DNA from 2 places in the Staphylococcus simulans genome. Region 1 is predicted to be linked to the other one. Evidence: riboswitches for the same ligand, from Rfam matches in the RefSeq annotation. Region 1 holds a riboswitch; the other holds the start of a gene.

Region 1 (15,994 bases):
GCATTTGTATTAACGGGAATCGGGCTTCCGTTATTAGGTGTGGTAGTAGGTGCTTTAGATAAACAAGGTTATATCGGATCATTTAATAAAATATCACCTATTTTCTCAGTAGTATTCCTAGTGGCTATTTATTTAACAATCGGACCGTTGTTCGCAATTCCACGTACAGCGTCAACATCATTTGAAATGACTGTTACACCGATCATTAATACAAGCAGCCCAATTGCGTTATTTATTTTCTCAGTTATTTATTTCGCAGTAGTATTATATCTTTGTTTGAGTCCCGGTAAAATGGTAGACCGTATCGGTTCATTATTAACGCCAGCATTGTTGATTACAATCATTGCTATGATTATCAAAGGATTTATGGATTTCGGTGGTAATCCATCTAGCCATGGTACAGAAGCATATACATCAACATTAACTGGTTTCTCTCAAGGTTTTACACAAGGTTACCTTACAATGGATGCAATTGCCGCAATTGCTTTCTCTATGATTGTAGTAAATGCAGTTAAAGCAACAGGAGTGACACATGCTGATACAATCTTCAAACAAACAGCAATGGCAGGTGTAATTGCAGCAGCTGGTTTAATGTTCATTTATATTTCTCTAGGTTATATCGGTAACCATATGGTTGTATCTCCAGAGAAATTAAAAGATTTAGCAGCACATGACCAAAACGTCGGTACATACTTACTGACTACAATTGCCGGAACTGGTTATGGTGAATTTGGTAAATACTTATTAGGTATCATCGTTGCACTTGCTTGTTTAACAACAGCATGTGGACTTGTAGTATCAGTAAGTCAATACTTCAATAGTATTTTCCCTAAAATCTCTTACAAAGCTTATGTATTAGGCTTTACTGGTATCAGTTTAGTACTTGCTAACTTAGGTTTAAACCAAGTTATTCAACTTTCAATTCCAGTATTGATGATTTTATATCCAATCGGAATTACAACTGTATTATTAATTTTGATGGCACGATTTGTTCCAATGAAACCAATCGTCCAACAATTTACAATTATTGTGATTACAATTACATCATTAATTAGTGTAGCGGTTGCTAAAGAATGGATTCATTTTGGAGCTTGGAGCAAATTACCACTTGCTAGCAACAGCCTAGAATGGTTCCCAATTGCGATTGTAGCTGTAATTATCGGGTACTTAATCAGCTTAGGCGCAAAAAATCAAAAACCAATCGTTTACGAAAAAGAATAATTCTATAAATCTAGAACGGGAGTGTACAAACCATACGTACACTCCCGTTTTCTATTCTTATTCGTTTTCTATATCTACATACAATAGTTTTACTTTGTCTTTTAACAATTTAATTTCAGCAGGCGTATCAAATAATATTTCTCCATCAATGTCCATTTTAGTATTTGGAGTCGTTTCTAAAGTTGCTTCATCAGTGGATACTAATGTGATATTCTCAGTGATATCATTCCAATTCATACTGTCTTTCACGTGGAAGAAATCCTTAATTAAACTCATATTATGATTTTTGAATAGGAAGATATTCATTTTACCATCGCAAGGGGATAAGTCTTCTAAAGGAATTCTGCTTCCACCGACAAAATTACCATTTGCGATGAGAATCATGGATGTTTCTCCTGAATAACTTTCACCATTTGCTTTAACTTCATATTTATAGGTTTCAGGATCAGCAATTACTTTTAAAGTAGTAAAGATATAACTTAACTTACCAAAAACTTTCTTACTGTTTGAATCTACATTTTCTGCATTTTCTACCATCATACCGATTCCGGCAAAGTTTAACGCAATATGACCATTAATATCTAATACATCAAAAGATTTCACTTTAGCTTCAAGCAATTGTTGTGCTGCTTGTACAGGTCTAGCAGCCAAATTTAATGTTTTAGCAAAATCATTAAACGTTCCGCCTGGAATAATGCCGATAGGAATATTCAACTCATTTTTTACGACGCCGTTTACTAACTCATTAACTGTACCATCGCCGCCTAAGATAAAGAAGATATCATATGAATGGTCATCATTTTGTGCTACAGTATCACAAAACTTTTTAATATCTCCTTCTTCTTTACTTAATTTAATTGTTAAATCATCACACATTTGAACTAAGCTTTCTGTTACTTGTCCAATAGATTTATACAGGTTGCCTTGACCTGCAGCTTGATGATAAAACAAAACACCTTTATTGAAGTGTCGTGTCATTAGTTACCAGACTCCTTTGAACTTATCTCGTTATACTTACCCAAAAATTAATATTGTTCAATCATACAAAAGAAAAAACGATTATCTTTCACCAAAACGGTAGGGGAGATAATCGTTTTTGTTTGTTATTGTACTTTATTTTCTTTCATTGTTAATAAGCGGTCTTTCATATCCGCTTCTAAATGTTGCAATTCTTGTTCAGCTTGTTGACGTTTTTCACGACCTTCAGCTTGAATTTGCAATGTTTGTTCAACTGTTTCAATAATATTCTCGTGTGTTGATTTTAATGTTTCAATATCAACAATTCCACGTTCATTTTCAACAGCAGTATCCACTGCATTTTGTTTTAACAACTCTGAGTTCGCAGTTAACAGGTCATTGGTAGTATCAGTAACTGCACGTTGGGCTGACATTGCTTGTCGTTGACGCATCAATGTTAACGCAATAGCCATTTGGTTTTTCCACAATGGAATACTTGTCAAAATTGAGCTTTGAATTTTTTCGGCAAGTGTTTGGTTCACATTTTGAATCATACGAATTTGTGGTGCAGTTTGTAGTGATATTTGTCTAGATAACTGTAAATCGTAGATACGTTTATCTAAACGATCCGCAAATTGTTCTAAATCAGCTACTTCTTGAATATCCATTTGATTGCCTGATTCATATGCCTTTTGTCTTTTCTCAGGTAATTCTTGTTCTAAGATTGCTTGTTTCTTTTCTTGTGCCGCTGCAATATAAAGATTAAGTTCTTCAAAGTAGTCTTTATTTTGATCATATAGACCGTTTAATAATTGAATATCTCTGTTCAATCCATCTTTATGATTTTTTAATTCAACAGAAATACGGTCTACTTGAGAGCCAACTGATTGCATTCTTGAGAAAATTTCATTCGCAGAAGCTTTAGCGCGTTTAAAAATTTTCTTTATGAAAGAATCTTTTTCTTGTTTAAAGTCATCGGGTTGTACTTCTTTAAGTTTTACCATTAATTGATTTAATGTATCTCCGATAGGGCCTGTATCTTTAGACTTTACTTCAGTCAGCATTTTATGTGCGAAAGTCGACATACTAGATTGTGCATTAGAACCGAATTTCATCAGTGAGTCATAATTCATCGGTTCAATCTGATTTGCCAACTCTTGAATTTTCTTTTGTTGTTCTGGCGTGAAATCTTTATTAGCCTCCATGAGTGTCTGGTCATTTGAAATCTGGCTCTGTAACTCTGGATGTGTCGGCATTTCATTTTCGTTAGCCATTAATCATGCTCCTTTCTTTGTAAGTGACGTTGTTGCTCTATTTTATTCATTTCCATTTCAACATCAAGACGTGTATAGTCTTCTTCATTTAATCGCTTTAAATCAGCAACTAAAGTTCTTTTAACTTCATCTAAGGTAATACGTGTTTGTTCTAACTTTTGTTTTTCTTCTTTAGATTTTGCTGGCATTTTTGCCAATCTTGTATAGCTTTCAATCAAGTTCAACGCATTGTCTAAGTGCGAATAGAAAAAGCTATCAACAATAAAGAACTTTTGTGGTTGCTGTCTCACCGTAAAATATATCGTTCGTGCTAACCTATGAATTTCGTTAACTTGCTTGAAATCTTTTATTGATCGCACATTGATAAAGGATTTTAGTAGTTTTCTAACTTTTGTTTGCGCATTATTTAAATGGTGACGCACAAATCTAAAGTCTCTTCGTGTTAATCCTATTTCATTTAAATATTTTTTGGATGTGAAAAATTGAGTAGGAAGGTAAAAAGCAAAGAATGCTGCAATACCAATTCCTAAATCATATACAAATAATATATCGAATGCATAAATACTTGTGAGCCAAGCGACAATAGCAGCTGGAACACCTACAAGTGTTCCATAAATTCGAGAAATATAATATCTCAATTTACATCTTCCTTTTTAAATAGTTCTAAATCTTTCTAAAGATGAATCTGTATCTAGATGTTCAATGTTGTAGTCTGTGACATTGGAAGCAGGGGAAGCACCCTCGATTATCGCTTGTGTGAATTGTTCGAGTTCTTGTTCTTCACCTTGGGCATATATTTCTACATATTGCTCAACATTTTGTACTGTTCCTGTAATATGATATTTTTGTGCAAGGCGTTCAGTAAAATAACGGAATCCGACACCTTGTACTTGTCCAAATACTTGAATTTTTCTACGTTGCATAAGATCACCTCTTTGTTTTATTATACGAATTTTCAGGGCAAAAAACTAATATTTACTACACAACCCAATATCTATAAATACAAACACATTTCTTGAAATTATCTCTTCAATAGTTAAGAATATAAAGAGAAATGATTTTCTAAAAAGGGGATTTTAAAGTGTGGACAGTCAATATAATCAGAGCTGACTATGAGGGATGGTGGTTGTTCGATGATTGGCGCGATAATATCTATGAACAATTTCAATTTGAACAATATGAGGATATGCTTAAAAAATACAGAGAACTGATTTGTTTGTCTAAAATGAAGTTTGATAATTTCATAAAAGGTAAGTACAACATTTATGCATTCTACAATAATTGTGATATGGGGTTTTGTGAAGATTGCGATGAAGATATGCAAATATTTTATAGCTTTATCGTATTATATAATAACGAAGTATATTACGACCTCCCAATTATTGACTAATTATTTTTTACTATTTGTATTGCAATGATATGGGGAATGCACTATAATGGGTTTTAAGCAATAGTTTTATTCCATATTGCAAAGAATATTTAGCTCAAACACATATAGAACATACCGATAACATTGCTTTTGCGTGATCTGCAACTAAGGGTGGTATCGTAAGATTTATATTGAGTCATGAACAGTTATTAATCCACCTGCAGCATATACATAAGACTGTTGAAAAGTGATTAGAATGATATAGATATCAAGATTTACTTTTGTGGTTTTACAATACTCTAATTATCGTAAGTATTTTTTGTAATATGCGAATAAGCATATTGAATTTTAGTCTTGGAGGTTTCACAAATTATGAAACAAGGTACAGTTAAATGGTTCAACGCTGAAAAAGGATTCGGTTTTATCGAAGTTGAAGGAGAAAACGATGTATTCGTACACTTCTCAGCAATTAACCAAGAAGGTTACAAATCATTAGAAGAAGGTCAATCAGTAGAATTTGAAGTAGTTGAAGGCGACCGCGGTCCTCAAGCTGCAAACGTTGTTAAACTATAATTAATAGATGGCTTTTATTGATTATTAAACACTTTACACTTTGTAAAGTGTTTTTTTCTTTGTCTTTTTCCTTTTTTGGCTTTATCCCCAATATAAAACGGAAGGGAAAATTAAGATAATGATACATTGTTGTTTCTTGGAAAAGAGTGATTTTTCTTCTGTTAATTTAGTAAATCTCGTATAATACAAAAAACGAACTGATCTCATCTCAGTTCGTTTTTTACATTTATGATTTATTTTACTTTTGTATCATTAATAATTAATTGACGTAGTGATTGACGTTTGATAACTTCTCTTGCTTTACCATCTTTCACAAATAAGACTGCAGGTTTCTGCATTTGGTTATAGTTAGATGACATAGAGTAGTGATATGCACCTGTTGATAATATCGCAAGGTAATCGCCACGATGAACAGATGAAGGTAATTTCACATCTCGCGCAATAATATCGCCAGACTCACATAATTTACCAGAGATAGTGACTGTATCGTCCGCTTCTTCATCACGATTAACTAATAAGGCATCATACTTTGCACCATATAATGCTGTACGGATGTGATCACTCATACCACCGTCAATAGATACATATTTGTTAATACCAGGAATTTCTTTAATTGTACCGACTTCATAAAGCGTTACACCAGATTCTCCCACAATAGAACGTCCTGGTTCAATACCAATTGTTGGTAGTGGATAATCTGCTTCTTTCGCAATATCTTTTAAAGCATCTGTAATTTCTTTGATACCTGACTCGATAGGGAAGCTGACATCACCTTCAACATAACGGATACCGAAGCCGCCACCAATATTTAGTAAATCCACTTCTAAATTCAAATCTTTTAACCATTTAATCACAATTTTAGCTGTTTCAATCATTGCTTCTGTGCCTTCAATTTGAGAACCAATATGGAAATGGATACCTTTTAAGTTTAATTTATCGCTATTTTGAATTTTTTCAATCGCTTGATCTGCTAAACCATAGCGAATAGATAAACCAAATTTACTATCTTCTTGGCCCGTTTGAATAAATTCATGGGTATGTGCTTCTACACCAGGATTTACACGTAGTACAACATCAGCTGTTTCTGATGCATATCTATTAATTAATTCGATTTCATCTAAAGAATCAATCACGAAATAACCGATTTTACTTTCTAATGCATAACGAATTTCGTGTTTTGTTTTGTTATTACCATGGAAGTGGATGTTTGCTGGGTCGTAACCGGCTTCTAAAGCAGTATAAAGTTCACCTTCAGATACAACATCTAAGCTTAATCCTTCTTCTTGTACAAGCTTAACCATTTGTAGGCAAGTAAATGCTTTTGAAGCATATGAAATATTATAATCAAGGCCGCTAGCTTCAAATGCTTCTTTATATCTGCGCATTTGATTACGGATTTGGTCCTCATCATAAACAATCAGTGGGGTACCGAAGCTTTGAGCAATCATTTCTAAACTTGTGCCACCCATTGTTAATTTACCATTTTTATATTCTACAACCATTTTATCGAATCTCCTTTATCAAAGAATCATGGTTTAGCGCACTTAATTGTTCAGAGTTCGCGCCGACACCTTTAAACGTATATTCATCAATACGCATATCTTCATTATATAGTATCACTTCATCTTGTGCAGTAACGGTTTCATCAACCGCAACGAACATATGACTCATCATCAAAGCTTTGATAGGGTAACGTTTACCATTAATAATGGCTTCGTGTTTAGCTCTGGTTCTTAAAATACCGTCACCGTAACCCATATCAACAACCGCAAGTTTTGTATGATCTTGTTCGACTTCATACGCAAAGCTATAGCCGCAATAGTCACCTTTATTTACATCTTTGACTTGAATCACATTACCTTTAACAGTAAGTGATTGACTGATAACGTCTTCTGATAAGCTGCTGTAAGGTCTTGAGCCATATAAAGCAATACCGACACGTGCATGCGTGTGATGCGGTAAAAGTTGTTGTTCTTCTCGATAAAATGAAGCACTGTTTTGTGCATGAATTAAATCAAAATGATATCCCTCAGAAAGTAATGCATCGACAACGTCAACCCACGCTTGTTTTTCAATACCATATTCAGGAACATCAAATTCATCTGCGTAACCAAAATGTGTCCATAAACCACTGATAATCATCTGATCTTCATTTTGGTTATTCGCATGATCTTCAAGTACTTCTTTAATTTCTTGTATGGTTTTAAGCCCAGAACGATGAAGTAAGTTCTCAAATTCTAAGTGAACATGGATACCTTGTAACTCTTCTTTATATTGATAGTAATAAGTTAAAGAGGGCAGGGTCATGTGAATATGATTATCTCTTACCGCATCAAAATCATAAACAGCGTTCATTAAAAAAATCGTCGCATTTGGCGCAATTTTTCTGACACGAATAGCTTCAGCAAGTGAAGTTGTGCTGAATGTATCAATGCCAGCTTCTAAAAAGGCTTCTACAGAAAATTCTAACCCATAGTTATAAGCATTGTTCTTCACAACGGCCATTAAATTTTGGTTATGACGTACTTTTTTCGCATTATCTATAAATTGTTGACGGTTTACCGACCAAATTGCTGTCATGAAGAAACCTCCTTGCCATATTGGAATAATAGATTTTCATAATAATCCGCAATACGGATTAATTGTGCTTCGTCGAAGTTAAGTTTCGGTGTATGCAAACCATGTACCCAGTCATTTGCTTCATTACGAATACCGACAAAAGCAAAGTAACTTGGCGCAATTTGGCTATAGAAACTGAAATCTTCACCGAATAAATAAGGTTTTTCTAATTCTACTACATTAAAGTCCGCATCTTTTAAAGCTTTAACGACACCATCATGTAAAGTAGGGTCATTAAAAGTAGGTGGGTAACCTTCTTCAAACTTCACTTCGCAATTAACACCAAATAATAATTGTACACTTTGTGCAATTTTAGACATTTGGTCTTTTACTGCTTGTAGATCGTTTGTGTCATACGTACGAATTGTACCTTCTAAGTAACCTTGACTAGGGACTGTGTTAATCGCTTCACCAGCATTAAAACGACCAATATGAACTATATTTCTTTGTAAACCATTCAAATGATATTGTTGAATTTGACTCACTTGGTTTAATACATGGATTAAACCTTCACCACATGAGCGTCCTTGTTCTTTATTCGCAACGTGGCTAGATTGTCCTTTTAAGAAGAAGCGATATTCTGTAGCGCTCGCAGTAATTTCTTCATTCATAATTGTTACAGTGCCTTCATCATTAAACGGCATAACATGGATACCAAAAACCGCTTCGATTGGATGATGATCAAATGCACCAGCTTTGATCAAACGGTTAGCACCTGCGCCTGTTTCTTCAGCAGGTTGAAAAATAAACACTACATTTTGCGGTAATTCGCCTTTGTCAAATAAAGCTTTGCATCGTCTGACAAATAAGAGTAGGGCAGTTGTATGGCCATCATGTCCACACGCATGCATCACATTTGCTTTTGAACTTTTAAAGTCGATGTCATTTTCTTCATCAATCGGTAAAGCATCAATATCGGCTCTAAACGCAATTGTATGATTACCGTTACCTTTTAAGTGTGCAACGACACCTGTTTCTAAAGGACGTTCATAAGGTACGCCGATAGATTCTAAAAAAGCGATGATATGATTCGTTGTTTCGTATTCTTCCAAACTTAGTTCTGGGTTTTGATGTAAATGGCGACGATGTTGTGTTACAAATTCTAATTCAGTTTGTGTCATAATATCCTTCCTTTTGTCTTACTTAATAATATGTATAAAAGGCGTATGTGAGGCTCTGCAAAACGCACACGATACGCCTTTTTTGATTTATTTAATAGTTGTTAACGTCTGGTTTTTGATTAGTCATTTAATTTACGTAAAGCAGATACGATTTCGCGTTTAGAATCTTCAACTTCAGAAGTTTGTTTGATTACTTTCGCTGGTGTACCTGCAACTACAGTACCGGCTGGAACGTCTTGTGTCACAATTGCACCTGCAGCAACAATTGCGCCTTTACCAACACGAACGCCTTCTAAGATAACTGCATTGGCACCGATTAATACATCATCTTCAATTACAACAGGGGAAGCACTTGGTGGTTCGATAACACCTGCTAATACAGCACCTGCACCGACATGTACATTTTTACCTGTTGTTGCACGACCACCTAATGTCGCACCCATGTCGATCATCGTACCTTCGCCGACTACCGCACCGATGTTGATTGTTGCGCCCATCATCACAACTGCACCATCTTCGATAATCGCTTGTTCACGAATGAATGAACCTGGTTCAATACGCGCGTTTGTATGACGTAAATCTTTTAGTGGAATCGCAGAGTTGCGACGATCCATTTCAATTTCTACATCTTCAATGTAGTTTTGATATTCGTCATAGAATTTATCCCAGTCATCTGCTTCACAGAAAATCACTTTAGAATCTTCTCCGCCGAATACTTTAAATGATTCAGGGAATTCTACGTTTTTGAACGCTCCGTTAATATAAACTTTTAGTGGTGTTGATTTTTTCGCATCACTAATATATTGAATAATCTCCTCAGCTGTTAAATCTTTTGCCATGGTAAAAACCTCTCCTTTGTTTAATTAATTATTTAAATTATCAAATGTATAATACCCATTTGGTTTAGAAACCAATCGCTCAGCGGCTGTAATTGCACCGTTCGCAAAGATATCTTTTGATTGTGCACGATGTGTTAATTCAATCGTTTCATCGACACCAGCAAACAATACTTCATGTTCACCAACAATTGTACCGCCACGAACAGCACTAATTCCGATATCTTCAGGTTTTCTACGTTCAGTTGTTTGTGAGCGATCATAGACAGGATTTACTTCTTTAATATCTTTGATAACATCTAACAATTTAATCAATGTACCACTTGGTGCATCTACTTTTTTATTATGATGTGCTTCGATTAATTCGATATCGTAACCTTGTAAAAGTGGTACGGCAACTTCTAATAATTTTGTCATGACATGGATACCATAACTCATATTTGCACTAAAGAAGACTGGCATGTCTTTACTTAATGCTTGTAGTTTTTCTTGAATTTTTTCTTTTTCACCCGTTGTAGCTACAACAACTGGTAATTTGAAATCTTGGTCTAATAACGGTAATAATAATTCCGGATTAGAGAAATCAATCGCTACTTCAGCATCTTTTGCTTCACTGATTTGTGAATAAGTAGGGTAGGGATAGTCATTTTCAGGATCTGGAACGATAACACCTACAATTTCATGTCCTTGCTCTTCAGCCAAACGTGCCACACGTTTGTTCATTGCACCATATCCGATTAACAAAATTTTCATTAAAGTTCACCTGCTTTATATTTGGCATATGCTTCTTCAAGTTGTTTACGGTCTGATTCTTCTAAAGTCACTAACGGTAAACGTACTTCGTAGTTACCGAATCCTTCAACAGCAGTAAGTGCTTTGATTGGGATAGGGTTAACATCTACTGATAACGCATTTAACAAACGGTTAATTGGTTCGAAATCTTTATCAATAGATTCGCCACGTTTTGCTTTTTCATAAAGTGCTTGGAAATCACCAGGAATCGCGTTTGCGACAACTGAAATTACACCATGGCCGCCTTCAGCGTAATAACGTACAACATTGTCATCGTTACCGCTATATAATGAGAACTCAGATAAGTCTAAGCGTTCTTTTAACGCACGGTGATGTTCAAAATCATTAGTCGCATCTTTCAATGCTACAATATAAGGATTTTTCGCTAACTCAACCATTGTTTCTACATCAATTCTCATATTTGTTCTTGATGGTACATCATATAAAACAACAGGTAGTTCTACTGCATCTGCCACTGTAGTGAAGTGGGCGATTAAACCACGTTGGCTTGTTTTATTGTAGTAAGGTGTAATCAGCATAATTGCATCTGCACCTAATTCTTTAGCACGTAATGAAGCATCTAAAGATTTTTTAGTTGAGTTTGTACCTGTACCAGCAATAACAGTTGCTCTGCCATTCACTTGTTTAATAACTGCTTCTAATACTTTTTCTTTTTCATCTTCAGTTAAAGTAGGGTTCTCTGCAGTTGTACCATTTACAATAATCGCTTGAATATTATTGTCTAATAAATAATTAACATGTTTCTCTAATGCTTGATAATCGACTTCATTATTTGTGAATGGGGTCGTAAGAGCTACCCCAACTCCTTCAAATAAACGACTCATATTAAGAAACTCCTTTCATTGATAAAACTTGTTCTAAAATTTGGACTGTATTCAATGCTGCGCCTTTAAGTAAGTTATCTGATGTTACCCAAATATGGAATGTATTATCTAATGAATCGTCTTTACGGATACGACCGACAAAGACTTCATCTTTACCAGTAGAATAAACAGCCAATGGATATTCATTATTTTCTGGATTGTCTACTAAGACAACACGATCATCGTTTTCAAATAGTTCTTGAATTTCTTTTACTGTCGCTGGTTTATCTAAAGTAACGTCCATTTCAACACTGTGGCTGTCTTGTACAGGTACACGCACACAAGTTGCTGTTACTTTTAAGTCTGGTAAGTTTAAGATTTTACGTGTCTCATCAATCATTTTTTGTTCTTCTTTTGTATAACCATTTTCTAAGAAGACATCAATGTGAGGTAACACGTTGTTATAAATAGGATGAGGATAAGTTTTTGGTTCTTCTCCTTTTTCTCCATTTAATAAATCTTCACGGCCAGCGTAACCTGAACCTGATACTGCTTGATATGTTGTATAAGCAACACGTTTTAAACCATATTTATCTTGTAATGGTTTTAAAGGTACCACTGATTGGATTGTTGAACAGTTAGGGTTTGCGATGATACCTCTTGTAAATTTAGGTTCATTGACTTCTGGTACGACTAAATCGATATCATCGTGCATTCTCCATTGACTTGAGTTGTCGATAACAATGGCTCCCGCTTCTTCAAAAATAGGTGAGAAGTGTTCACTTGTAGCGCCCCCAGCACTCATCAATACATAATCAAAATGTTCGCTTGCAGCGTCTTCTGTTAGTTCTTGAACTGTATATGTTTTACCTTGAAACTCGATTTCTTTTCCTGCTGATCTTGCTGAAGAAAATAATACAAGCTCATCAAATGGAATATTTTTACGATCGATTGTCTCTAACATTTTGCTTCCTACTAAACCTGTTGCACCTGCGATTGCTAATTTTGTCATATTCAATTCACTCCATATTATTATTTAAGAAAGTCGTTAATTCTTTCTTGAGTTTCTGATTCTTGCTGCTTTCCAACTTTTAAATATCAAATGTTTCATAAAGTTGTTTGACTGCACGTTCTCCGTTATCAGCATCGATAACATAAGAGATACTGATTTCAGATGTCGTTGTTTGATAGAACGGAATACCTGCATTAATTAAACTGATGAAAGCTTTCGATGCGACACCTGACATATCTCTCATACCTGATCCAATCAAGGAAATCTTTGCGTAGGCATCATTTAAATTATAATCTAAAGCTTGATAACTTTCTGACAATTTGTTAAAAATACCTTTGATTTGTGTCAAATCAGTATCTTTAATTGTAAATGAGAGCTGTAACCCTTCAAGGTTGACGATTTGAGAAATCATATCAACATTGACTTGTCCTTCTTCAAGTAAAGTAAATAAATCTGTTAAGAGTTTATTATCAGATAGGGGATAGCTGATAGTGACATGCATCATTTTGCTATCTAAAGCTACGCCCGTTACTGCTTTTTTCTCTAGTATTTCTGTTTGTGACATAATCCACGTTCCTTCCACATTTGATAACGTTCTTCCTAAATACAATGGAATGTTATAGTTATTTGCGAGTTCGACACTGCGTGTTTCTAAAACCCCAGCACCCAGTGCGCTCATTTCCATCATTTCTTCGTAAGAAACTACACTTAAACGTTTGGCATCTTTATAAATACGAGGGTCAGTCGCATAGACACCGTCAACGTCTGTATAAATTTCACATGGTGTTTGATTGGCTGCTGCTAATGCAACTGCTGTCGTATCCGAACCACCTCGGCCAAGCGTAGTCAATTCAAGTTCATCATTGATACCTTGGAACCCGGCTACAACAAGTACATCATGCGTTTCAAATGCTTTATCAAAAGTATCAGGGTTGATTTCTGCAATCCTGCTTTTGAGATGATGTCCAACTGTTTTAATTCCGGCTTGATATCCTGTCATGGCTCTTGCTTGAACGCCTATATCGTTTAGCACCATAGACAAGTAGGAAACAGTTTGCTGTTCACCAGTTGTTAATAAGAGGGCAAGCTCTTGTTGTTTTGGTTCGCTGGTCAGCGCAGCTACATTTTCCATTAATTGGTCAGTTGTTTTTCCCATTGCACTGACCACGACAATAAGTTGTTCGTCATTTTCAATTCTATTTTTCAGCATTTCAGCAATATTCCTAATTTTCGTAAAATCGCTGACAGACGAACCGCCGAATTTTAAAACACTTCTCTTCATTGCTTTACATATCCTCCTCGATAGTAGGGGAGAATCACATATATAAAAAGAGCAAGTCCGGAATGCGAACTTGCTCGTAAATTTATATACAAGTGATGCACTCCATTATTTGATAATAATGACAGACCCTTAGCTCTTAACCTGAAAGTCCAACAATCATAACTCTGCATTTATGATTATTTCGGCATCTCACCCTTTCCTTACCAACTGCAACAGACAGTAGGCGTGGCAAGTACTTATGATTGATGCGCCTCATCAAAAAAACTATTCAATTAATTAGTATGTATCACATTATACATAGTTACCATTGAGATGTAAACCAGAAATATATGATTTTTGGAAATTTACTGAAAAAAGCCTAAATTCCGAAAGTATTTACTAATTAAGTGTAATTTATACTTTGTTTTTTTCATCGTCTATTATCAATTTTTTAGCTATATACTCTATATAGACGGAACTGTAGGGATTAAACATAGAAAAAGAGGTTAGGATTTTTCACCTAACCTCTGCATAATTTCTAGCTTAATACACCAGTTTCTTTTAGGTACTCTTCGTAACTGATTTCTTTAGAAAGGGCACCTTGTGGGTTTAAGTCGATCACACGGTTTGCGATTGTGTTAATAAACTCAAAGTCATGTGATGTGAAGATGATTGAACCTTTGAATGATTTCAATCCATCGTTGACTGCAGTAATACTTTCTAAGTCTAAGTGGTTTGTTGGTTCATCCATTAAGAGAACATTCGCACTTGAAAGCATCATTTTACTTAACATGCAACGTACTTTCTCTCCACCTGAAAGGACACTTGCTTTCTTCTTCACTTCCTCACCGCTGAATAACATACGACCTAGGAAACCACGTAAGAATGTCTCAGTTTGTTCATCTTCAGGTGCATATTGTCTTAACCAGTCGACTAATGTCATATTCACACCATCGAAGAATTCTGAGTTATCTTTAGGGAAGTACGTACGTGAAGTTGTCACACCCCATTTAACTGTACCTTCATCTGGTTCCATTTCTCCAGCTAAAATTTTAAGTAATGTTGTTTTCGCAATTTCGCTATCTCCAACAAGTACAGCTTTATCGTTAGGGAACATTGTAAATGAAATGTTATCTAAGACTTTTTCACCGTCAATTGTTTTTGATACGTTTTCTACAAATAATAAGTCATTACCGATTTCACGTTCTGGTGAAAACTTCACGAAAGGATAACGACGAGATGATGGTTGAATATCATCTAACTCGATTTTTTCTAATTGTTTCTTACGGCTTGTTGCTTGTTTAGATTTAGAAGCGTTCGCAGAGAAACGTGCAATGAAGTCTTGTAATTCTTTAATTTTTTCTTCTTTTTTCTTGTTTTGTTCTTGCGCCATTTTTTGAGCAAGTTGACTTGATTGATACCAGAAGTCATAGTTTCCGACATACACTTTGATTTTACCGAAGTCTAAATCAGCAATATGTGTACATACGTTATTTAAGAAGTGACGGTCATGGGAAACTACAATAACTGTATTTTCAAAGTTAATTAAGAAATCTTCTAACCAGCTGATTGCAGGGATATCTAAACCGTTGGTAGGCTCATCAAGTAAAAGAACATCAGGTTCACCGAATAAACTTTGAGCTAATAATACTTTTACTTTTTGGTTGTTTTCTAATTCAGACATCTTTTTATCATGTAAATCAGCAGGGATGCCTAGACCTGATAATAATGTTGCTGCATCTGCTTCAGCATTCCAACCATTCATTTCTGCGAATTCGCCTTCTAATTCTGCAGCACGAATACCATCTTCATCACTGAAGTCTGGTTTCATATAGATTTCGTCTTTTTCTTTCATCACTTCATATAAACGCTCGTGACCTTGAATCACAACATCTAATACGCGCTCGTCTTCATAAGCAAAGTGATCCTGTTTTAAAATCGCAAGTCTTTCGTTTTTATCCATTGAAACATGACCTGTTTGTGAATCTAATTCACCAGAAAGTATTTTTAAGAAAGTAGATTTACCTGCACCGTTTGCGCCAATCAAACCATAGCAATTACCTTCTGTAAATTTGATATTTACATCTTCAAACAATTTACGATCGCCAAATCGCAAACTTACATCAGTAACTTGT
Region 2 (15,994 bases), 240 kb from region 1:
AACACCTTCACCTGACACATCACGTGTAATTGAAGTGTTTTCTGATTTACGTGCAATCTTATCAATTTCATCCACGTAAATAATACCTTTTTCAGCTTTATCAATATCAAAGTCAGCTGCTTGGATTAAACGTAGTAAGATATTTTCTACGTCTTCACCAACATAACCTGCTTCAGTTAAACTTGTTGCATCCGCAATCGCAAATGGAACATTCAATGTTTTAGCTAAAGTTTGTGCAAGTAATGTTTTACCGCTACCTGTAGGTCCGATTAAAGCAACGTTACTTTTTTGTAGTTCTACATCGTCATCATTCGGTCCTAGTTGTTGGATACGTTTGTAGTGGTTGTATACAGCAACAGATAATGATTTCTTAGCTTTTTCTTGACCAATTACATAGTTGTTTAATTGATCCATAATCTCTTTCGGGGTCGGTAAATCTGTAAATTCTTCTGTAGCAGTTTGCGCAAGTTCTTCTTCAACAATCTCTGAACATAATTCAATACATTCATTACAAATGTACACGCCGCTACCAGCTACAAGTTTCTTAACTTGGTCTTGGTCTTTACCACAGAAAGAACATTTCAATTTTTCTTCATCTTCATTGAACTTAAACATTTATTATTTACACCTCTATTCCATAAAGACTATACTAAAACACTTTATAGTATGCAATAAATGTGTTTATAGACTTTATCGTTTCTTTTAAAACCTGTATATATCCGACATTTTTGCAGGTTTTAGTTCATTTACAATTATTTTTATTTTATCTATGGTGATTTCATTACTTTATCAACTTGTATATTGAATATATCATTTTGTAAAGGTTATGCAACAAAATTGCTTACAAACAATATAGCACAAGCATATCTAAAACGAAATGATTTCGACCGTAAATCACTGTAGAGGATGAAATCACATGTTTTAATTCATATGATGCACATGCATCTCAGTATGAATCAGTTATCATGCAACTTCACCCTCTACCTATTCATTTATTCAATTGGAAATGAATGAATTATTTTTCTTCTTTTTCTTCTTCTTTGTTATCTTCTTTACCTTCAACAAATTTAGCATTGTCTACTAATAAATCGATAACTTTTTTAACACGTACATCACCTTTAATTAAGTCAGTGTTGCCTAATGTTTTCTTGATATCTTCAGCAGAGATACCGAATTGTGTACTCATTGCTTCTAACTCTTTATCAACATCTTCTTCAGATGCTTCTACGTCTTCAGCATTCGCAATCGCAGTTAATGTTAAGTTAGTTTTAACACGTGCTTCTGCGTCGTCTTTCATTTGTTCTCTTAATTGAGATTCATCTTGACCAGAGATTTGGAAGTAAGTTTCTAAGTTAAGACCTGATTGTTGAATACGTTGTTCGAATTCTTGCATCATACGGTTTAACTCAGTGTTAATCATAGCTTCTGGAATATCTACTTCAGCATTTTCAACTGCTTTGTTGATTGCTTCTTCTTTTTCAATATTTTCAGCATTGACTTTCTTTTCTTCTTCAAGACGTTTGCGAAGATTTTCTTTATATTCATCAACGCTATCTGCATCTGAATCTAATTCGTTCGCAATTTCATCGTCTAATTCTGGAACATTTTTGTATTTGATTTCATTGATTTTTACTTTGAATGTTGCTTCTTTACCAGCTAATTCTTCAGCGTGGTATTCTTCTGGGAATGTAACTTTAACGTCTTTTTCTTCACCAGTTTTTAAGCCAACTAATTGTTCTTCGAAACCAGGGATGAACATACCTGAACCGATTTCTAAATCGTAACCTTCAGCTTGTCCGCCTTCAAATTGTTCACCATCAACATAACCATCGAAGTCTAAGTTTACAGTATCGCCTTCTTCAACTGCACCATCTTCTTTGATTACCATTTCAGCTAAGTGACCTAAGCTGTGATCAATTTGTTCTTGTAATTCTTCGTCTGTTAATTCAGCATTTTGTCTTTCAATTTCAAGACCTTTGTATTCACCAAGTTTTACTTCTGGTTCAACTGTAACAGTAGCGTTGAATTTCAAGTCTTTACCTTTTTCGATTTGTGTTACTTCGATTTCTGGTTGATCAACTGGTTTGATACCAGTTTCTTCGATAGCTTCACCATAAGCTTCTGGTAATAAGATATCTACTGCATCTTGGTAAAGTGCTTCTACACCAAAACGTTGTTCAAAAATTTGGCGAGGAACTTTCCCTTTACGGAAACCAGGAATATTTACTTGTTTAACTACTTTCTTGAATGCTTGATCGATTGCTTGATCTACTTTTTTAGCAGGAACTGTAACTTCTAAAACGCCTTGGTTACCTTCCTTTTTTTCCCATGTTGCTGTCATGTATAAAAACCTCCATGATAATCCTTTTTTAATTTTTCAACTTTTTCATTATAGCATACGTATAAATTGGTTACAAACCTGGTGATTAGAACGTATACGCAATGTTAAAACAAACTAATTTTTCATTTTCTATCAAGGTCAATAATATCATATTACCCCAATTATTGAGTGATATTCTGTTCTATCGCATGAATCCACTTCAAAACAGGTTCACTCATATGTTTCTCTGCTGATTCTGATAGATTCAACATATCTTCTATATAATTGAAGAATGTGTCAATCCATGCGTCTACAGGTGCTTCTTGTTCGATTTCCAATGGATAAATACCAATTGCAAAACCTTGCAACATCTGTGAAATTTCACTTCGCATCTGACTGCCGAATTGGTCTTCAAATTGTTGCATCACCGCTGGAATTACCTTTTGTGTAAAAGATGCATATTCAAGTCCTGGCAGAGCTTTCGGTACGACTTTAAATTCTGCATTATTTTTAACAAAATTGATTTCGTGTTGATACTGCGCTTTTTTCAAATATTCTAAGATAATTGTTTGCACATGCGAATGAAGTCGTTCTTGATTTAAAATTTCCGCAAAAGTTTCCGCAAAGCCATATTGGCCTTCATGCATCATATCGAATAATAAATATAACTGTTGATCAATAGTCAGCGTTGTAAAGCGACTCATTTTTGAAATATAGTGCTTTTTATTTTGATTCAGCTGCATTTGTGCATCTTCTTTAATAGGAAACAACTGCATGCGTATATCATGATCTTTTACTTGATCAATAATCTGATTGAACAGGTTAACACATTCATAATATTGGCCTAACCCATGCAGACTTGTCATATAATACACCATTAAGCGATTATATGCATCGAAGCCTTGTTTCAACAAAATAATCGCTTCTTCACGCAATTCTAAGTATTGTTCCATTCTCAGAAGCATTTCACACTTCAATAAAGCCAAGTCAGTATCGAGTTCAAAATCTTTTTCATACTTCATAAAAAGATCATACATCTTATCATACTGTTCATGCTTAAAAGATGTTTTAATATCATTAATCAATTTGGATTGATTTTGTGGAAATGGGATTATGTCAGTCATTATTAACACCCGCTTCTAATTAAATGCTTGTAAGATTAATGCACTCCATGTTTCAAAATCATCGTAATTTTCAATTTTACCTTGATTCATCCATTTGATTTTAAGTGTGTCAGTTTCTTTTGCTTCTACACTATTTGAATCTACTCTGATTTTAAATACGACACCTAAATGAACTTCTCCTACTTCGTTCGTATCATCGTTAATAAAACCAATGTATTCCATGTTTTGTGTTTTGCTGCTGTTAAGACCGACTTCTTCTTCTAGTTCACGTTGTGCGTTCACACGTAAGACTTCATTAATAGATTGTGCATCCATAACATCATTCATATGACCGCCGACACCAATTGATGACTGTCCATGCAGACGACTTTCACCGCCACCAGAAAGGCGTTCATATACTAATATTTCGCCCTTTTCGTTCTCTAATAAACAATATGAAATTAATTGTTTATATGTCGGATCTTCTTCCATATCACCGCGACGTTTCACTTCGTACTTGTCTAAGTTATCGAAAATCGCTTCCCCTGACGGATCATTTTTTGATAAGAAACCATTAAATGCGTCTTTTTCTTTGTTAAAAACAATTTCTCTTGGTACTACAATTATTCTTTCATCAAATTTCGACATGTGTTTCTCCTTTACTTTGGGTTTATGTACTTGTCTGTATTCTATCAAAGTTTTAAAATCAACGTAAAGTTGTATTAAAAAAACTCAATCATCAGTACGCTTATCTACCAATGATTGAGTATTGTAAATGAATTATTTTAAAGCTGCTTTAGCTTTTTCAACTAATTCGCCGAAAGCTTTGTCGTCTGAAATTGCAATTTCAGAAAGCATTTTACGGTTAATGTCGATGTCAGCTTGTTTTAAGCCGTTCATTAATTTTGAGTAGCTTAAGCCGTGGTTACGAGCTGCTGCATTGATACGAGTAATCCATAATTTACGGAAATCACGTTTTCTTTGACGACGGTCACGGAATGCGTATTGACCTGATTTCATTACTTGTTGTTTAGCTACTTTATATAAAGTATGTTTAGAGCCGAAGTAACCTTTAGCTAATTTGATTACTTTTTTACGACGCGCTCTTGTTACTGTTCCACCTTTAACACGTGGCATATTGAATTCCTCCTTGGTTATATCTATAACTCTGATTATTTTTGATTTGTTTCAGGCGCTTTCTTTATTTCAAAGCTAAAGCTGACCTGTGTGTTTATCTCGTTAATAACTTATTTTTTGTAAGCTAATAATTGTGCTACACGTTTCATATCACTTTTAGAAACTAAAGCTGATTTACGTAATTGACGTTTTTGTTTAGTGCTTTTGTTTGCGAATAAGTGAGAAGTATAAGCTCTTGAACGTTTTAATTTACCTGAAGCAGTTCTTTTAACACGTTTAGCTGCTCCGCGGTGTGTTTTCATTTTAGGCATAATGAAATTCCTCCTGTAATATCTTTAAAAATTATTTTTCTGCTAGTGGTGCTAGCATAATAAACATTTGACGGCCTTCCATTTTAGGCTTTTGTTCAACTGTAGCGATATCTTTGCATTCGCCTGCAAATTTCTCTAATACACGTTGACCAATTTCCTTATGAGTGATGGCACGTCCTCTGAAACGAATTGAAACTTTACATTTATCGCCTTTAGTTAAGAATTTGCGTCCTTGTTTCAACTTAGTTTGGAAATCATGTTCCTCAATTGTTGGACTTAAACGAATTTCTTTAACATTGATAACTTTTTGTTTTTTCTTCATTTCTTTTTCTTTTTTCTGTTGCTCGAATTTGTATTTACCGTAATCCATAATACGAGCAACAGGTGGTTTAGCGTTAGGCGCTACTACGACTAAATCTAAACCAACACGATCAGCCATTTCTAATGCTTCACGTTTTTGTTTAACACCGATTTGTTCACCGTCTTGACCAATGACACGAATTTCTCTTGCGCGAATTCTATCGTTAACTTGCGTTTGATCTTTTGCTATGGTTAACACCTCCGTTATATTTACGAAATATCCCAAGTAAAAAAGAGCGGACACAGAAGTGCCCGCTCTTTTCCATAAAGTCAACGTCATCATTGTAACGTTGTTTTGGACCTGCCAACAGCCTTAAGCGTCGCTACAGGTGAGAAGCGGGAAGCTTCTACTTGGTTCGTTTCGTATTCAACATATACAATCATATCAACATTACAAGACAAAGTCAATTAAAATTTTTAACTTTATTTAAATTGGCTCATATCCACGTCTTGACTTAAGTCAACTTGTTTCAATGGAATTTTTTTAGTTTTATATCTGATTTTATGATACAAGAAGAATGCTAAGAAAACTGGAATACCCATGTAAGTGATAATGAAGCGATTTGGATCAAAATCACCTGTTTTAATGAAATCAACATCTTGGCCGATAATAACAATCACACATAAGATACCTGCGAAAATCGGACCGAATGGGAACCATTTAGCTTTGTATTTCAATTCATGTTTATCATAATTTTGGACTTTAAAAGCACGTCTGAATCGGTAGTGACTGATTGCAATACCAACCCATGCGATAAAGCCTGTCATACCACTTGCTGCAACGATGTATTCATATGCATCACCGCTTAAGCGTTGTATTAAGAAGATTAATACTGTTACGGCGCCAGTTGCGATTAATGCTAAGAATGGCACACCATGCTTTGTAGTTTTACCAAATGCTGATGCTGCAAGTTTATCTTTACTCATAGAGTACAACATACGTGTTGATGCGTACATACCAGAGTTACCTGCTGATAATACTGAAGTTAAGATAACTGCGTTCATAAATGATGCCGCAAACGCTAAACCAGCATTTTTAAATACTAATGTAAATGGTGATGTCGCGATGTTATCTTCTCCGCCCATCAATGCTGGATGAGTATAAGGAATAATCATACCAATTACAAAGATAGCTAAGATATAGAATAATAAAATTCTCCAGAATACTTGTTTAATTGCTTTTGGTACAGCACGTTCAGGATTTTCTGATTCCCCTGCTGTAATACCGATTAACTCTGTTCCTTGGAATGAGAAACCAGCAATTAAGAATACACCTAAGATTGATAATAAGCTTCCGCCTAAATTACCACCTAAAATCGGGCCGTCACCAGAAGTAAATGTTTCAAATCCGATGAATTTACCGCCCATGATACCGACAATAGTAAGTAAACCGATACCAATAAAGACAATAACTGTTATTACTTTAATTAATGCAAACCAATATTCACTTTCACCATACACTCTAACTGATAATGAGTTTAAAGCGAAGATGATGATAAGGAAGAGTACACTCCATGCCCATGCAGGAATGCCTTTCATTGGATCCCAGTACTGAATCACTTGCGCTGCAATAGTTACGTCAGCTGCTACAGTGATAACCCAGTTAAACCAATAGTTCCATCCTAAAGCAAAGCCTAATGATGGGTCTACAAATCGTGTTGCGTACGTACTGAATGAACCAGATACTGGTAAGTACGTTGCCATTTCTCCTAATGATGTCATCAAGAAGAACACCATAATACCGATAACTGCGTAGGCGATTAATGCGCCGAGTGGTCCAGCATCATGAATTGCACCGCCAGATGTAACGAATAATCCTGTTCCGATACATCCCCCGATGGCGATCATGGAAATATGACGGTCTTTCAGACCTCTTTGGATGCCTGCATCCTGATTAGATTGATTGTTCATAATCGATTCCTTTCTTTAGTATAGAGGCTTGCATGAATACAAAAAATGATGGCCGCTACAGATATGCGACCATCACTTGAAATTTATCATATACGGTAGCACATCACATTATGTGACAGTCCAGTTCCTATTCGGAAACTGACCCAAAATACAATAGTTATGGCTATTGTAAATTTCGGCATCTTTGCCTTTAACTTATTCAACATACGCTCCAATAAAGCTTCTGATAAGCAACTCATCAAAGATGCAACCTCTAACACTTTTTTAATATTTAATTAACTACATTGTAATATACCTTAATTCCAGACTGATTTCAAGGTCTTAATTCGAACGTTGTTTTTTTAGACGAATTTCATCGACTAAATTCCAGATGAATTCATCTTTTTCTACAGTTTCTTGATCTTTAGAACCATATTTACGCACGTTCACTTCATTGTTTTCAATTTCTTTGTCTCCAATTACAAGTTGATATGGGATTTTATGCATTTGTGCTTCACGGATTTTATAACCCATTTTTTCATTACGATCATCAATTTCTACACGCACACCTTGTGATTTTAATTCATCTTGGATTTGACGTGCATAATCATAATGTAAGTCCACATTAACTGGGATGATTTCAACTTGCATTGGTGCTAACCAAGTTGGGAAAGCCCCTTTAGTTTCTTCAGTTAAGAATGCTACGAAACGTTCCATAGTTGATACCACACCACGGTGGATAACTACTGGACGGTGTTCTTCACCATCTTTACCGATATAAGCTAAGTCGAAACGTTCTGGTAATAAGAAGTCAAGTTGAACTGTTGATAAAGTTTCTTCTTTACCCATAGCTGTTTTAACTTGAACGTCTAATTTAGGACCGTAGAATGCCGCTTCCCCTACCGCTTCTTCATACGGTAAGTTCATTTCATCTACTGCTTCTTTCAACATTGCCTCAGCTTTGTTCCACATTTCATCATCATCGAAATATTTCTCTGTATCTTCTGGATCACGATAGCTTAAACGGAAGCTGTAGTTTTCGAAACCAAAGTCTTTGTAAACTTCTTGAACTAATTCAACTACACGTTTGAACTCTTCTTTAATTTGATCTGGGCGTACGAAAATGTGGGCATCATTTAAAGTCATACCACGTACACGTTGTAAGCCTGATACCGCACCACTTGCTTCATAACGATGCATTGTACCTAATTCAGCAATACGAATTGGTAATTCTCTGTATGAATGTGGTTTATTTTTATAAATCATCATATGGTGTGGGCAGTTCATCGGACGTAAAACCATTTCTTCAGTTTCGTCCAATTTCATTGGCGGGAACATGTCATCTTGGTAATGATCCCAGTGTCCTGAAGTTTTATATAAGTCAACATTAGCTAAAACAGGTGTATAAACATGGTCATAGCCTAAACTAACTTCTTTATCTACGATGTAACGTTCAATTTCACGACGAATTGTTGCACCGTTTGGTAACCATAATGGTAAACCAGCGCCTACTAATTGACTGTTCATAAATAAGTCTAATTCTTTACCGATTTTACGGTGGTCACGTTCTTTACGTTCTTCAAGCATTTTTAAATGTGCTTTTAATTCTTTTTTATCAAAGAACGCTGTACCATAAATACGTTGTAACATTTTATTGTTGCTGTCACCGCGCCAATATGCACCTGCTGTAGATAATAGTTTGAACTCTTTGATTTTTGAAGTAGATGGTACGTGTACACCACGGCATAAGTCAGTGAATTCACCTTGTGTATATAGTGTCACATTTTCATCTTCAGGAATTGCATCGATTAATTCTTGTTTATACGGATCGTCTTTAAAGAAGTCTTTCGCTTCATTACGGCTGACTACTTTACGTTCAATTTTATGATTTTCATTTACAATTTGTTTCATTGTTTTTTCGATTTCAGGGAAATCATCTGAAGAGATTTTAGCATCAGTATCGAAATCATAGTAGAAACCGCCTTCAATGACAGGACCTACTCCGAATTTCACGTCGCCATACAAACGTTTTAATGCTTGTGCCATTAAATGCGCTGTAGAGTGACGTAACACTTCAAGTGCTTCTTCACTGCCAGGAGTTACGATTTCAATTGATCCATCTTCTTCAAGTGGACGAGTCAAATCAACCATTTGTCCATTAAATTTACCTGCTACTGCTTTTTTTCTTAACCCAGGACTGATTGATTGTGCGATTTCTTCAGTAGTAATGCCTTTATCAAATTCAGAACTGTTGCCATCTGGAAATGTAATACTAATTTTGTCCATTCATAAACGCCTCCATTTATAATCTTCACGTAAAACAAAAAGAACCCCGCCCTATAAAGGGACGAGGTTCTCGTGATACCACCCTAGTTTAAGAAACAGAACATTCCCATGATACTGTTTCTCATCTCTGCATAAGATAACGGTCTTGAGCCGGATATCCATTACGAATATCATTTATCTAAAAGGGAGTAACATATTAGTATGTTAACTGCTTTCTCATCACCAGCAATTTTCTGTATAACAGTGAAAAACATGTCATATCCTTTAATGTTTACGTTGATTTAGATTTAATTCTATTATAACTCATTTTCAAAAAATATCAATCATCACGATAATTCTCGCCGACTAATTCATAGGGTTCTGCTAAAGATTTAATACGTTCCATAATTCTAGCAGCTTTTGTCTGTTCAGAGCCATCTCGCGTCATCGCTAAATGGTGTTCTAAAGCTTTGAAATCAAAGTTTGAGCTAAAGAATGTCGGCAACTCTTGTACCATTCTATAATGCAGTAATGGTCCGATGACTTCGTCACGCACCCAAGGTGTGACTTCTTCTGCACCGATATCATCTAGCATGAGGATATTCGCTTCTCTGACCACTTGTAATTTACGTTCAAATGAACCATCTTTAAATCCATTTTTTAACGTACGGATGAATTCAGGTAGGTATACAATCGTTGAAGGAATCAGTTTGGACTTCAATTGATTGGCAATCGCACCTAAAATAAAGGATTTACCTGTACCAAAAGAACCATATAGATATAAACCTTTAACACTTTCTCCTCTTACGATTGCTTTACATAATTCATCAGCTTTCATAGCTACATTTAAACGTTCACGATTATCCATATAAATATCTGCTAATTTAGCATCTAACGTATCTCTCTGCATATGATGTGAAGTGATTAAATGTGCTTCTCGTTGTTCTTGATCGTGTTTGATTTTGCATGGACATGGAAGGTATTTGATTTTAATTCTGTTATGTTCAATATAGAGTTCAGGTACATGACCTTTAACAAAGTTAGGACAATCTTTGAATTCATGGCCATCATAATGTTTTTGCTGGTCTTTATATTCTTGCAAAATATTCAAGTCTTCTTCAATCATCCGATTCGTTACTTCAGATTGATGTTCTTCTAGGAAGCGTTTAACGTCAGGATCATTAATTACATCTCTTTTGATTTTCTCAAATCTTTTTTGAAAATCTGGAGATGTCTGCATGATATTGCTGAAACGTTTCATATTATTCATCCTCCTTCCATGTTTCTTTTAAGTGTTGTAAAAAGGCTGCACTATCTTGCGCGAGAGATTGGTCGGTTGAAGCGGATGAACGTTTTTCACCTTTCTTACGACGTTTTTCATGTTCTCGATTCAACAGCCAATCAGGTGTAATCTCTTTTGATACAGGATTTCTTCTATTATTAAAGCGTTTTGGACCGCTTTGTTGTTGATAACTTTTAGTTTGACGTGCTTGTTCATCCTTTTTCAACTTCATCACATGATGATAGGCTTCTTCTGCAGAACTGATTTCCAATTTTTTCCAGTTTGATGCAATCTCTAATATATACTTTTTAGTCAATTTCATCCCACTGTTTAACATGGCGTATTGTAATAACATATTAATTACACCAAACGGTAATTGTTCTCGCACGATTATGTCTTCTATCATATATTTTTGTTGAGGTGTCGGTTCTGAACCCGACCACCCTGTCAACATATCAATCGGACTTAAATTATCCATTAATTTAAACCATTGTTTAAACTCTTCATCTGTTTGAGGAATAGAATTGATTTCTATTTGTGCCTCTTCTGCAGTTTCTGGTCGAACAGGTTCTGCTTGCGCCTCTAAAGACGGCAATTGATTTTCGTGTTCAATCGCATAAAACGCACGCGCTTGTTTACGCAATTCTTCAAACGAAATTTTTTGTGCACTTGTCAGCGATTTTAAAATCAAATTCTTCATCCCTTCCGGCGTTATACCGTATAGCACAGCGAGTTGTGTAATGAGATGTTTCGTTTTTTCTTCTATTATTTCTGCACTGACAAAATGATTGCTTAGTAATTGATACAACAATTCGAAGTCAAAGTGAACACGGTCTAAGTTCATACCATCGTATTTTTGTGTTTCTGTTATTTGATGTGTCGTATCTACCTTATCTAACGCATGATTGGGTACTTTAAAAACATCTGTAAAATTTCTTGTCACTTCATGATAATTTGATAAATCAACTTGTGTCGATTCAAAATAACGACGTAATTCATGGAAACGTTTACCCTCAACTTCTTTATAGAGATAAACAGATAACATAGGATCATTGAAAAATGTTTTAGGTGATGGCGGATCGACTAACAAATACACAAATTGTGATTGATTTTCATCATGTTTTGCATAGGTTTTAATCAGTCCAATCGCTTCCAAACGATTCATTTCTTCTCTGAATTGACCTAGGTTTAATTTCAACTCACTCATAATCACATAATGTGTATAGTCTTTTTGTTGTTTAACCTCTGCAAACTGAGAAAGATAATGATACACACCGATGGCTGTTGTGCCAATAAGTGGTGTAAACAAACGGTTCAATACTTCGAGTTGAGATGCAGAAAGTTTTTGTGCTTGCAGCACTTTGAATGGATCTTGCGGACGTAATCCAAAGTCATTTTGACTCAACTTCATCAAGATTCACTCCGTTTATTCTTTTCTTGTAAGATGCCTTGCATAGATTCAAGCAATTGATCGACATCTTTAAATTCTTTATATACAGAGGCGAATCTTACATAGGATACTTGATCCACATGCATTAATAAATTCATCACATGTTCGCCAATTTCTCTTGAAGAAACCTCTGCATGGCCTTCATCTCTTAAACGCCATTCTACTTTACTTGTAATATCTTCAAGCTGTTGATAACCGACTGGTCTCTTTTCACACGAACGAACGAGCCCATTCAATATTTTGTCACGTGAAAACTGCTCACGTGTGCCATCTTTTTTCACTACGATAAGCGGACTCATTTCAATATGCTCAAATGTAGTAAAACGAGTGCCGCAATTTTCACATTCACGACGTCTGCGAATGGCATTGGCTTCATCAGCATGTCTAGAATCTATCACACGAGAATGCGTAGAATTACATTTAGGGCATTTCATTCATTTTCACCTCTTTAATTGATTACGCCTATTATACTATAAAAGTGCAAGTCACAAAAGAAAGGAAGCCAGCACATAAAAAAACCAGTTAATCAGAGCCCTACTTCTGATTAACTGGTTAAAAATTTATGACAGCAGTTTCAATTAAGCTGTTGCTTTTTCTTTTGTTTTTAACAATTCACCAATTTGAACTGCAATATCAACAACGCGGTTAGAATAACCCCATTCATTGTCGTACCATGCAATCACTTTAACTTTCTTGTCATCCATTACAAGCGTTGACATTGAATCAACGATTGCTGAGTTAGGGTTTGTGTTAAAGTCAACTGATACTAGTGGCTCATCTGAAACAGCTAATACACCTTCTAAGTCAGCATCTTCAAATGCTTTGTTGACTTGCTCAGCTGTTACATCTTCTTTTAAGTCTACTACTAAGTCTACTAATGAAACGTTTTTAGTAGGAACACGAAGTGCCATACCATGTAATTTACCTTCTAATTCAGGTAAAACTTCTTTCAATGCTTTTGCAGCACCTGTTGAAGTTGGGATAATACTTTCGTTACAAGAACGCGCACGGCGTAAATCTTTGTGTGGGTTATCAATATTTTTTTGGTCGTTTGTAATCGCATGTACTGTAGTCATTAAACCATTTTCGATTCCAAAGTTGTCGTTTAATACTTTTGCTACTGGACCGATACAGTTTGTCGTACATGAAGCATTACTAAAGATATCGAATTCTTCAACATCTAAGCTGTCATCGTTAACGCCTTTAACAACCATTTGTACGTGACCGCCTTTTGAAGGACCTGTTAATAAGACTTTTTTAGCGCCTGCTTTAATATGTGCATCCGCTTTGTCTCCGTGATTAAATTTCCCAGTCGCTTCTATGACAATATCAATATCTAAATCTTTCCAAGGTAAATTTTCTGGATTACGATCTGAAACTAATTTAATATCATGACCATCAATACGAATACCATTTTCTGTCGGTTCTACATCACCGTCATATTTACCATGTGTTGTATCGTATTTTACTAAATGTGCAATCGTTTCTGGAGGATAACTCGCATTAATTGCCACTACATTTAAATCATCATTTTTAGAAGCAATACGCAAAACCATGCGCCCAATGCGTCCCATTCCATTAATTGCAATATTCGTTGTCATAAAAAGCACCCCTCGTTTTATATGTGTTATACTTTATGGAATCAGTATAACATATTCACGTTAAAATGAAAGCGTTTTAGCAAAATAATTAAAAAAATTACTTATCACTAATGATAAGCAATTTTTTGTATTCATGTTCAGATTAAAATCATATTCACATTAAACCTCTTCAGAACTTTGAATATAACCTTCCTCCATCAACAATGCTTCAAGGTTTTGTTTAAGCTCTAGCAACGTACCGCGATTATCAATAACACGATCTGCCATACGACGTTTTTTGTCGATAGAGATCTGACTATATACACGCGCTTTCGCTTCTTCTTGTGTTAAGTCATTACGTTCCATTAAACGTTCCACTTGAATACTTTCAGAAGCATAGACTAACCATGTTTCATCAACAGTATCTTGAAGGTTATTTTCAAATAATAATGGAATATCCATAATTACATTGAAGCCTTCTTTTAAATAAGCTTCTTTTTGTCTTTCCATTAAATCTCTCACGATAGGATGTATGATTTGGTTTAATTTCTCTCGCATTTTGTCATCATTAAATACGATTTCACCGACGTATTTGCGATTCATTTCACCATTTTCATCTATCGCTTCATCGCCAAATACTTGGCGGACTTGTTCTAAACCTTCAGAACCTTTTTCTACCGCTTCTCTTGCCGCAATATCCGCATCCACAATTTTAAAACCATGGACTGCAAGCAATTCAGATACAGTAGATTTACCTGTTCCGATTCCGCCTGTTAAACCAATTACTTTTTGCATAATCTAATCTCCCTCGTTCAATTTATTTATTTTTGACAGTTTGGACAAAAGTGACTGTTTCTGCCACCTATCACTTCTGTCTCAATCGGACCGCCACATACAGGACAGATTTTCTTTTTATATACATTTAAATACTCCTGCATATGTCCAGTTTGACCATCTGCATGGCGATAATCAGAAATGCTGGTTCCGCCTTGTTCAATACCTAATGTTAGAACAGCCACTACTTCATCAAATACACGCTTTTGCTCTTGTTTCGTTAAAGTATTAACTTTGCGTTTTGGATGAATACGTGCATTAAATAAAGCTTCACAAGCATAAATATTACCGCAACCTGCAATAACATGATGATCTAAGATAACTTGTTTAATCGGCTTATTCTGATACTTCGGCAATGCTAATTGTTTTTGATAGTGTGTGTATGCATTGTCATCAAAAGGCTCTGGAGCCATCTTTTCAAATGACGTGTATGCTGTAATATCATCAACATTTTTAATTTCACCAAAGCGTCTAATATCAGAAAAGATTAATTGTTTGCCGTTACTAAGTTTGAAATTGACGTGCCAATGTTTTTGATAATTCGGTACAATAATCTCCGTTAAGTCATTGACTACGAAATAGCCACCAGTCATTCCTAAATGACTGACTAATACTCTTTTATCTTCATCTTTCTCTAAATATAAAAGAATATATTTACTTCTGCGTTCCACACGTGTAATTTTATAGCCTTCTGTACGATTTTTAAACATCGGCAAATCAATTTGTTTAATAATTGTGTCTCTACCGCTCGCTTTTCCATCGATGACTTTATCCGAGAACTCAACACTTTCAATAATTTGATTGATCACAAAGGGTTCAATCCCTCTTTTAACGTGCTCTACTTCTGGTAATTCAGGCAATTTGCGACCTTCTTTCTATTTTGCATCGTACCATGTTGGACCATAGTTAGTATCCACTTGTAATGGTACTTTTAATTCAATGGCATTATCCATAATATCTTCAATAAATTCACTGAAAGCTTCTACCTCATCTTTTGGCAGTTCAAAAATCAACTCATCGTGTACTTGCAGTAATAAGTGTGCATTGAAATCTGTTTCTTTCACAGCTTTATCATAATTAACCATTGCTAGTTTGATAATATCTGCAGCACTGCCTTGAATTGGTGTATTCATAGCTGTTCTTTCTGCAAAACTGCGTTGATTAAAGTTTCTGCTTGTAATATCAGGGATATATCTGCGACGGTGTAATAATGTTTCTACATAACCTTTTGCTTTCGCATCTTTAACGATATCACTCATATATTGTTTAACGCCTGGGAAACTATCTAAATAATCATCAATAAATTTCTTCGCTGCTTTTCTCGTAATACCTAAACTTTGGCTTAAACCATAATCACTAATGCCATATACTATTCCGAAGTTTACAGCTTTAGCTTGTCGACGCATTAAACCATCTACTTCGTCTGCTTCTACACCAAAGACTTTCATGGCTGTAGCTGTAT

The links. A riboswitch is a leader RNA that binds a small molecule or an ion and turns the genes downstream of it on or off. The one in region 1 is predicted to bind lysine.
Positions count from the first base shown of each region.
Region 2: it holds a riboswitch for lysine, as region 1 does, so the genes downstream of both, MUA87_RS05875 (amino acid permease) here and MUA87_RS07120 (aspartate kinase) in region 1, are expected to answer to the same signal.

Region 1 is NZ_CP095100.1:1,498,641-1,514,634, forward strand. Features, by position in the region: gene brnQ3 (branched-chain amino acid-like transporter carrier protein BrnQ3) at 1-1,221, shown strand, start outside; gene MUA87_RS07055 (diacylglycerol/lipid kinase family protein) at 1,279-2,199, opposite strand; gene MUA87_RS07060 (toxic anion resistance protein) at 2,325-3,452, opposite strand; gene MUA87_RS07065 (5-bromo-4-chloroindolyl phosphate hydrolysis family protein) at 3,452-4,090, opposite strand; gene MUA87_RS07070 (acylphosphatase) at 4,106-4,375, opposite strand; gene msaA (regulatory protein MsaA) at 4,534-4,842, shown strand; gene cspA (cold shock protein CspA) at 5,194-5,394, shown strand; gene lysA (diaminopimelate decarboxylase) at 5,628-6,896, opposite strand; gene MUA87_RS07090 (alanine racemase) at 6,898-7,974, opposite strand; gene MUA87_RS07095 (M20 metallopeptidase family protein) at 7,971-9,134, opposite strand; gene dapD (2,3,4,5-tetrahydropyridine-2,6-dicarboxylate N-acetyltransferase) at 9,254-9,973, opposite strand; gene dapB (4-hydroxy-tetrahydrodipicolinate reductase) at 9,998-10,723, opposite strand; gene dapA (4-hydroxy-tetrahydrodipicolinate synthase) at 10,723-11,607, opposite strand; gene MUA87_RS07115 (aspartate-semialdehyde dehydrogenase) at 11,609-12,598, opposite strand; gene MUA87_RS07120 (aspartate kinase) at 12,678-13,880, opposite strand; lysine riboswitch at 13,968-14,144, opposite strand; gene MUA87_RS07125 (ABC-F family ATP-binding cassette domain-containing protein) at 14,398-15,994, opposite strand, start outside.
Region 2 is NZ_CP095100.1:1,261,737-1,277,730, reverse strand. Features, by position in the region: gene clpX (ATP-dependent Clp protease ATP-binding subunit ClpX) at 1-615, opposite strand, end outside; gene tig (trigger factor) at 1,016-2,341, opposite strand; gene MUA87_RS05900 (hypothetical protein) at 2,503-3,444, opposite strand; gene MUA87_RS05895 (NUDIX domain-containing protein) at 3,460-4,071, opposite strand; gene rplT (50S ribosomal protein L20) at 4,204-4,560, opposite strand; gene rpmI (50S ribosomal protein L35) at 4,671-4,871, opposite strand; gene infC (translation initiation factor IF-3) at 4,903-5,430, opposite strand; ribosomal protein L20 leader region at 5,454-5,590, opposite strand; gene MUA87_RS05875 (amino acid permease) at 5,655-7,142, opposite strand; lysine riboswitch at 7,231-7,406, opposite strand; gene thrS (threonine--tRNA ligase) at 7,464-9,407, opposite strand; gene dnaI (primosomal protein DnaI) at 9,727-10,647, opposite strand; gene MUA87_RS05860 (replicative helicase loading/DNA remodeling protein DnaB) at 10,649-12,079, opposite strand; gene nrdR (transcriptional regulator NrdR) at 12,079-12,552, opposite strand; gene MUA87_RS05850 (glyceraldehyde-3-phosphate dehydrogenase) at 12,697-13,719, opposite strand; gene coaE (dephospho-CoA kinase) at 13,879-14,493, opposite strand; gene mutM (bifunctional DNA-formamidopyrimidine glycosylase/DNA-(apurinic or apyrimidinic site) lyase) at 14,520-15,392, opposite strand; gene polA (DNA polymerase I) at 15,408-15,994, opposite strand, start outside.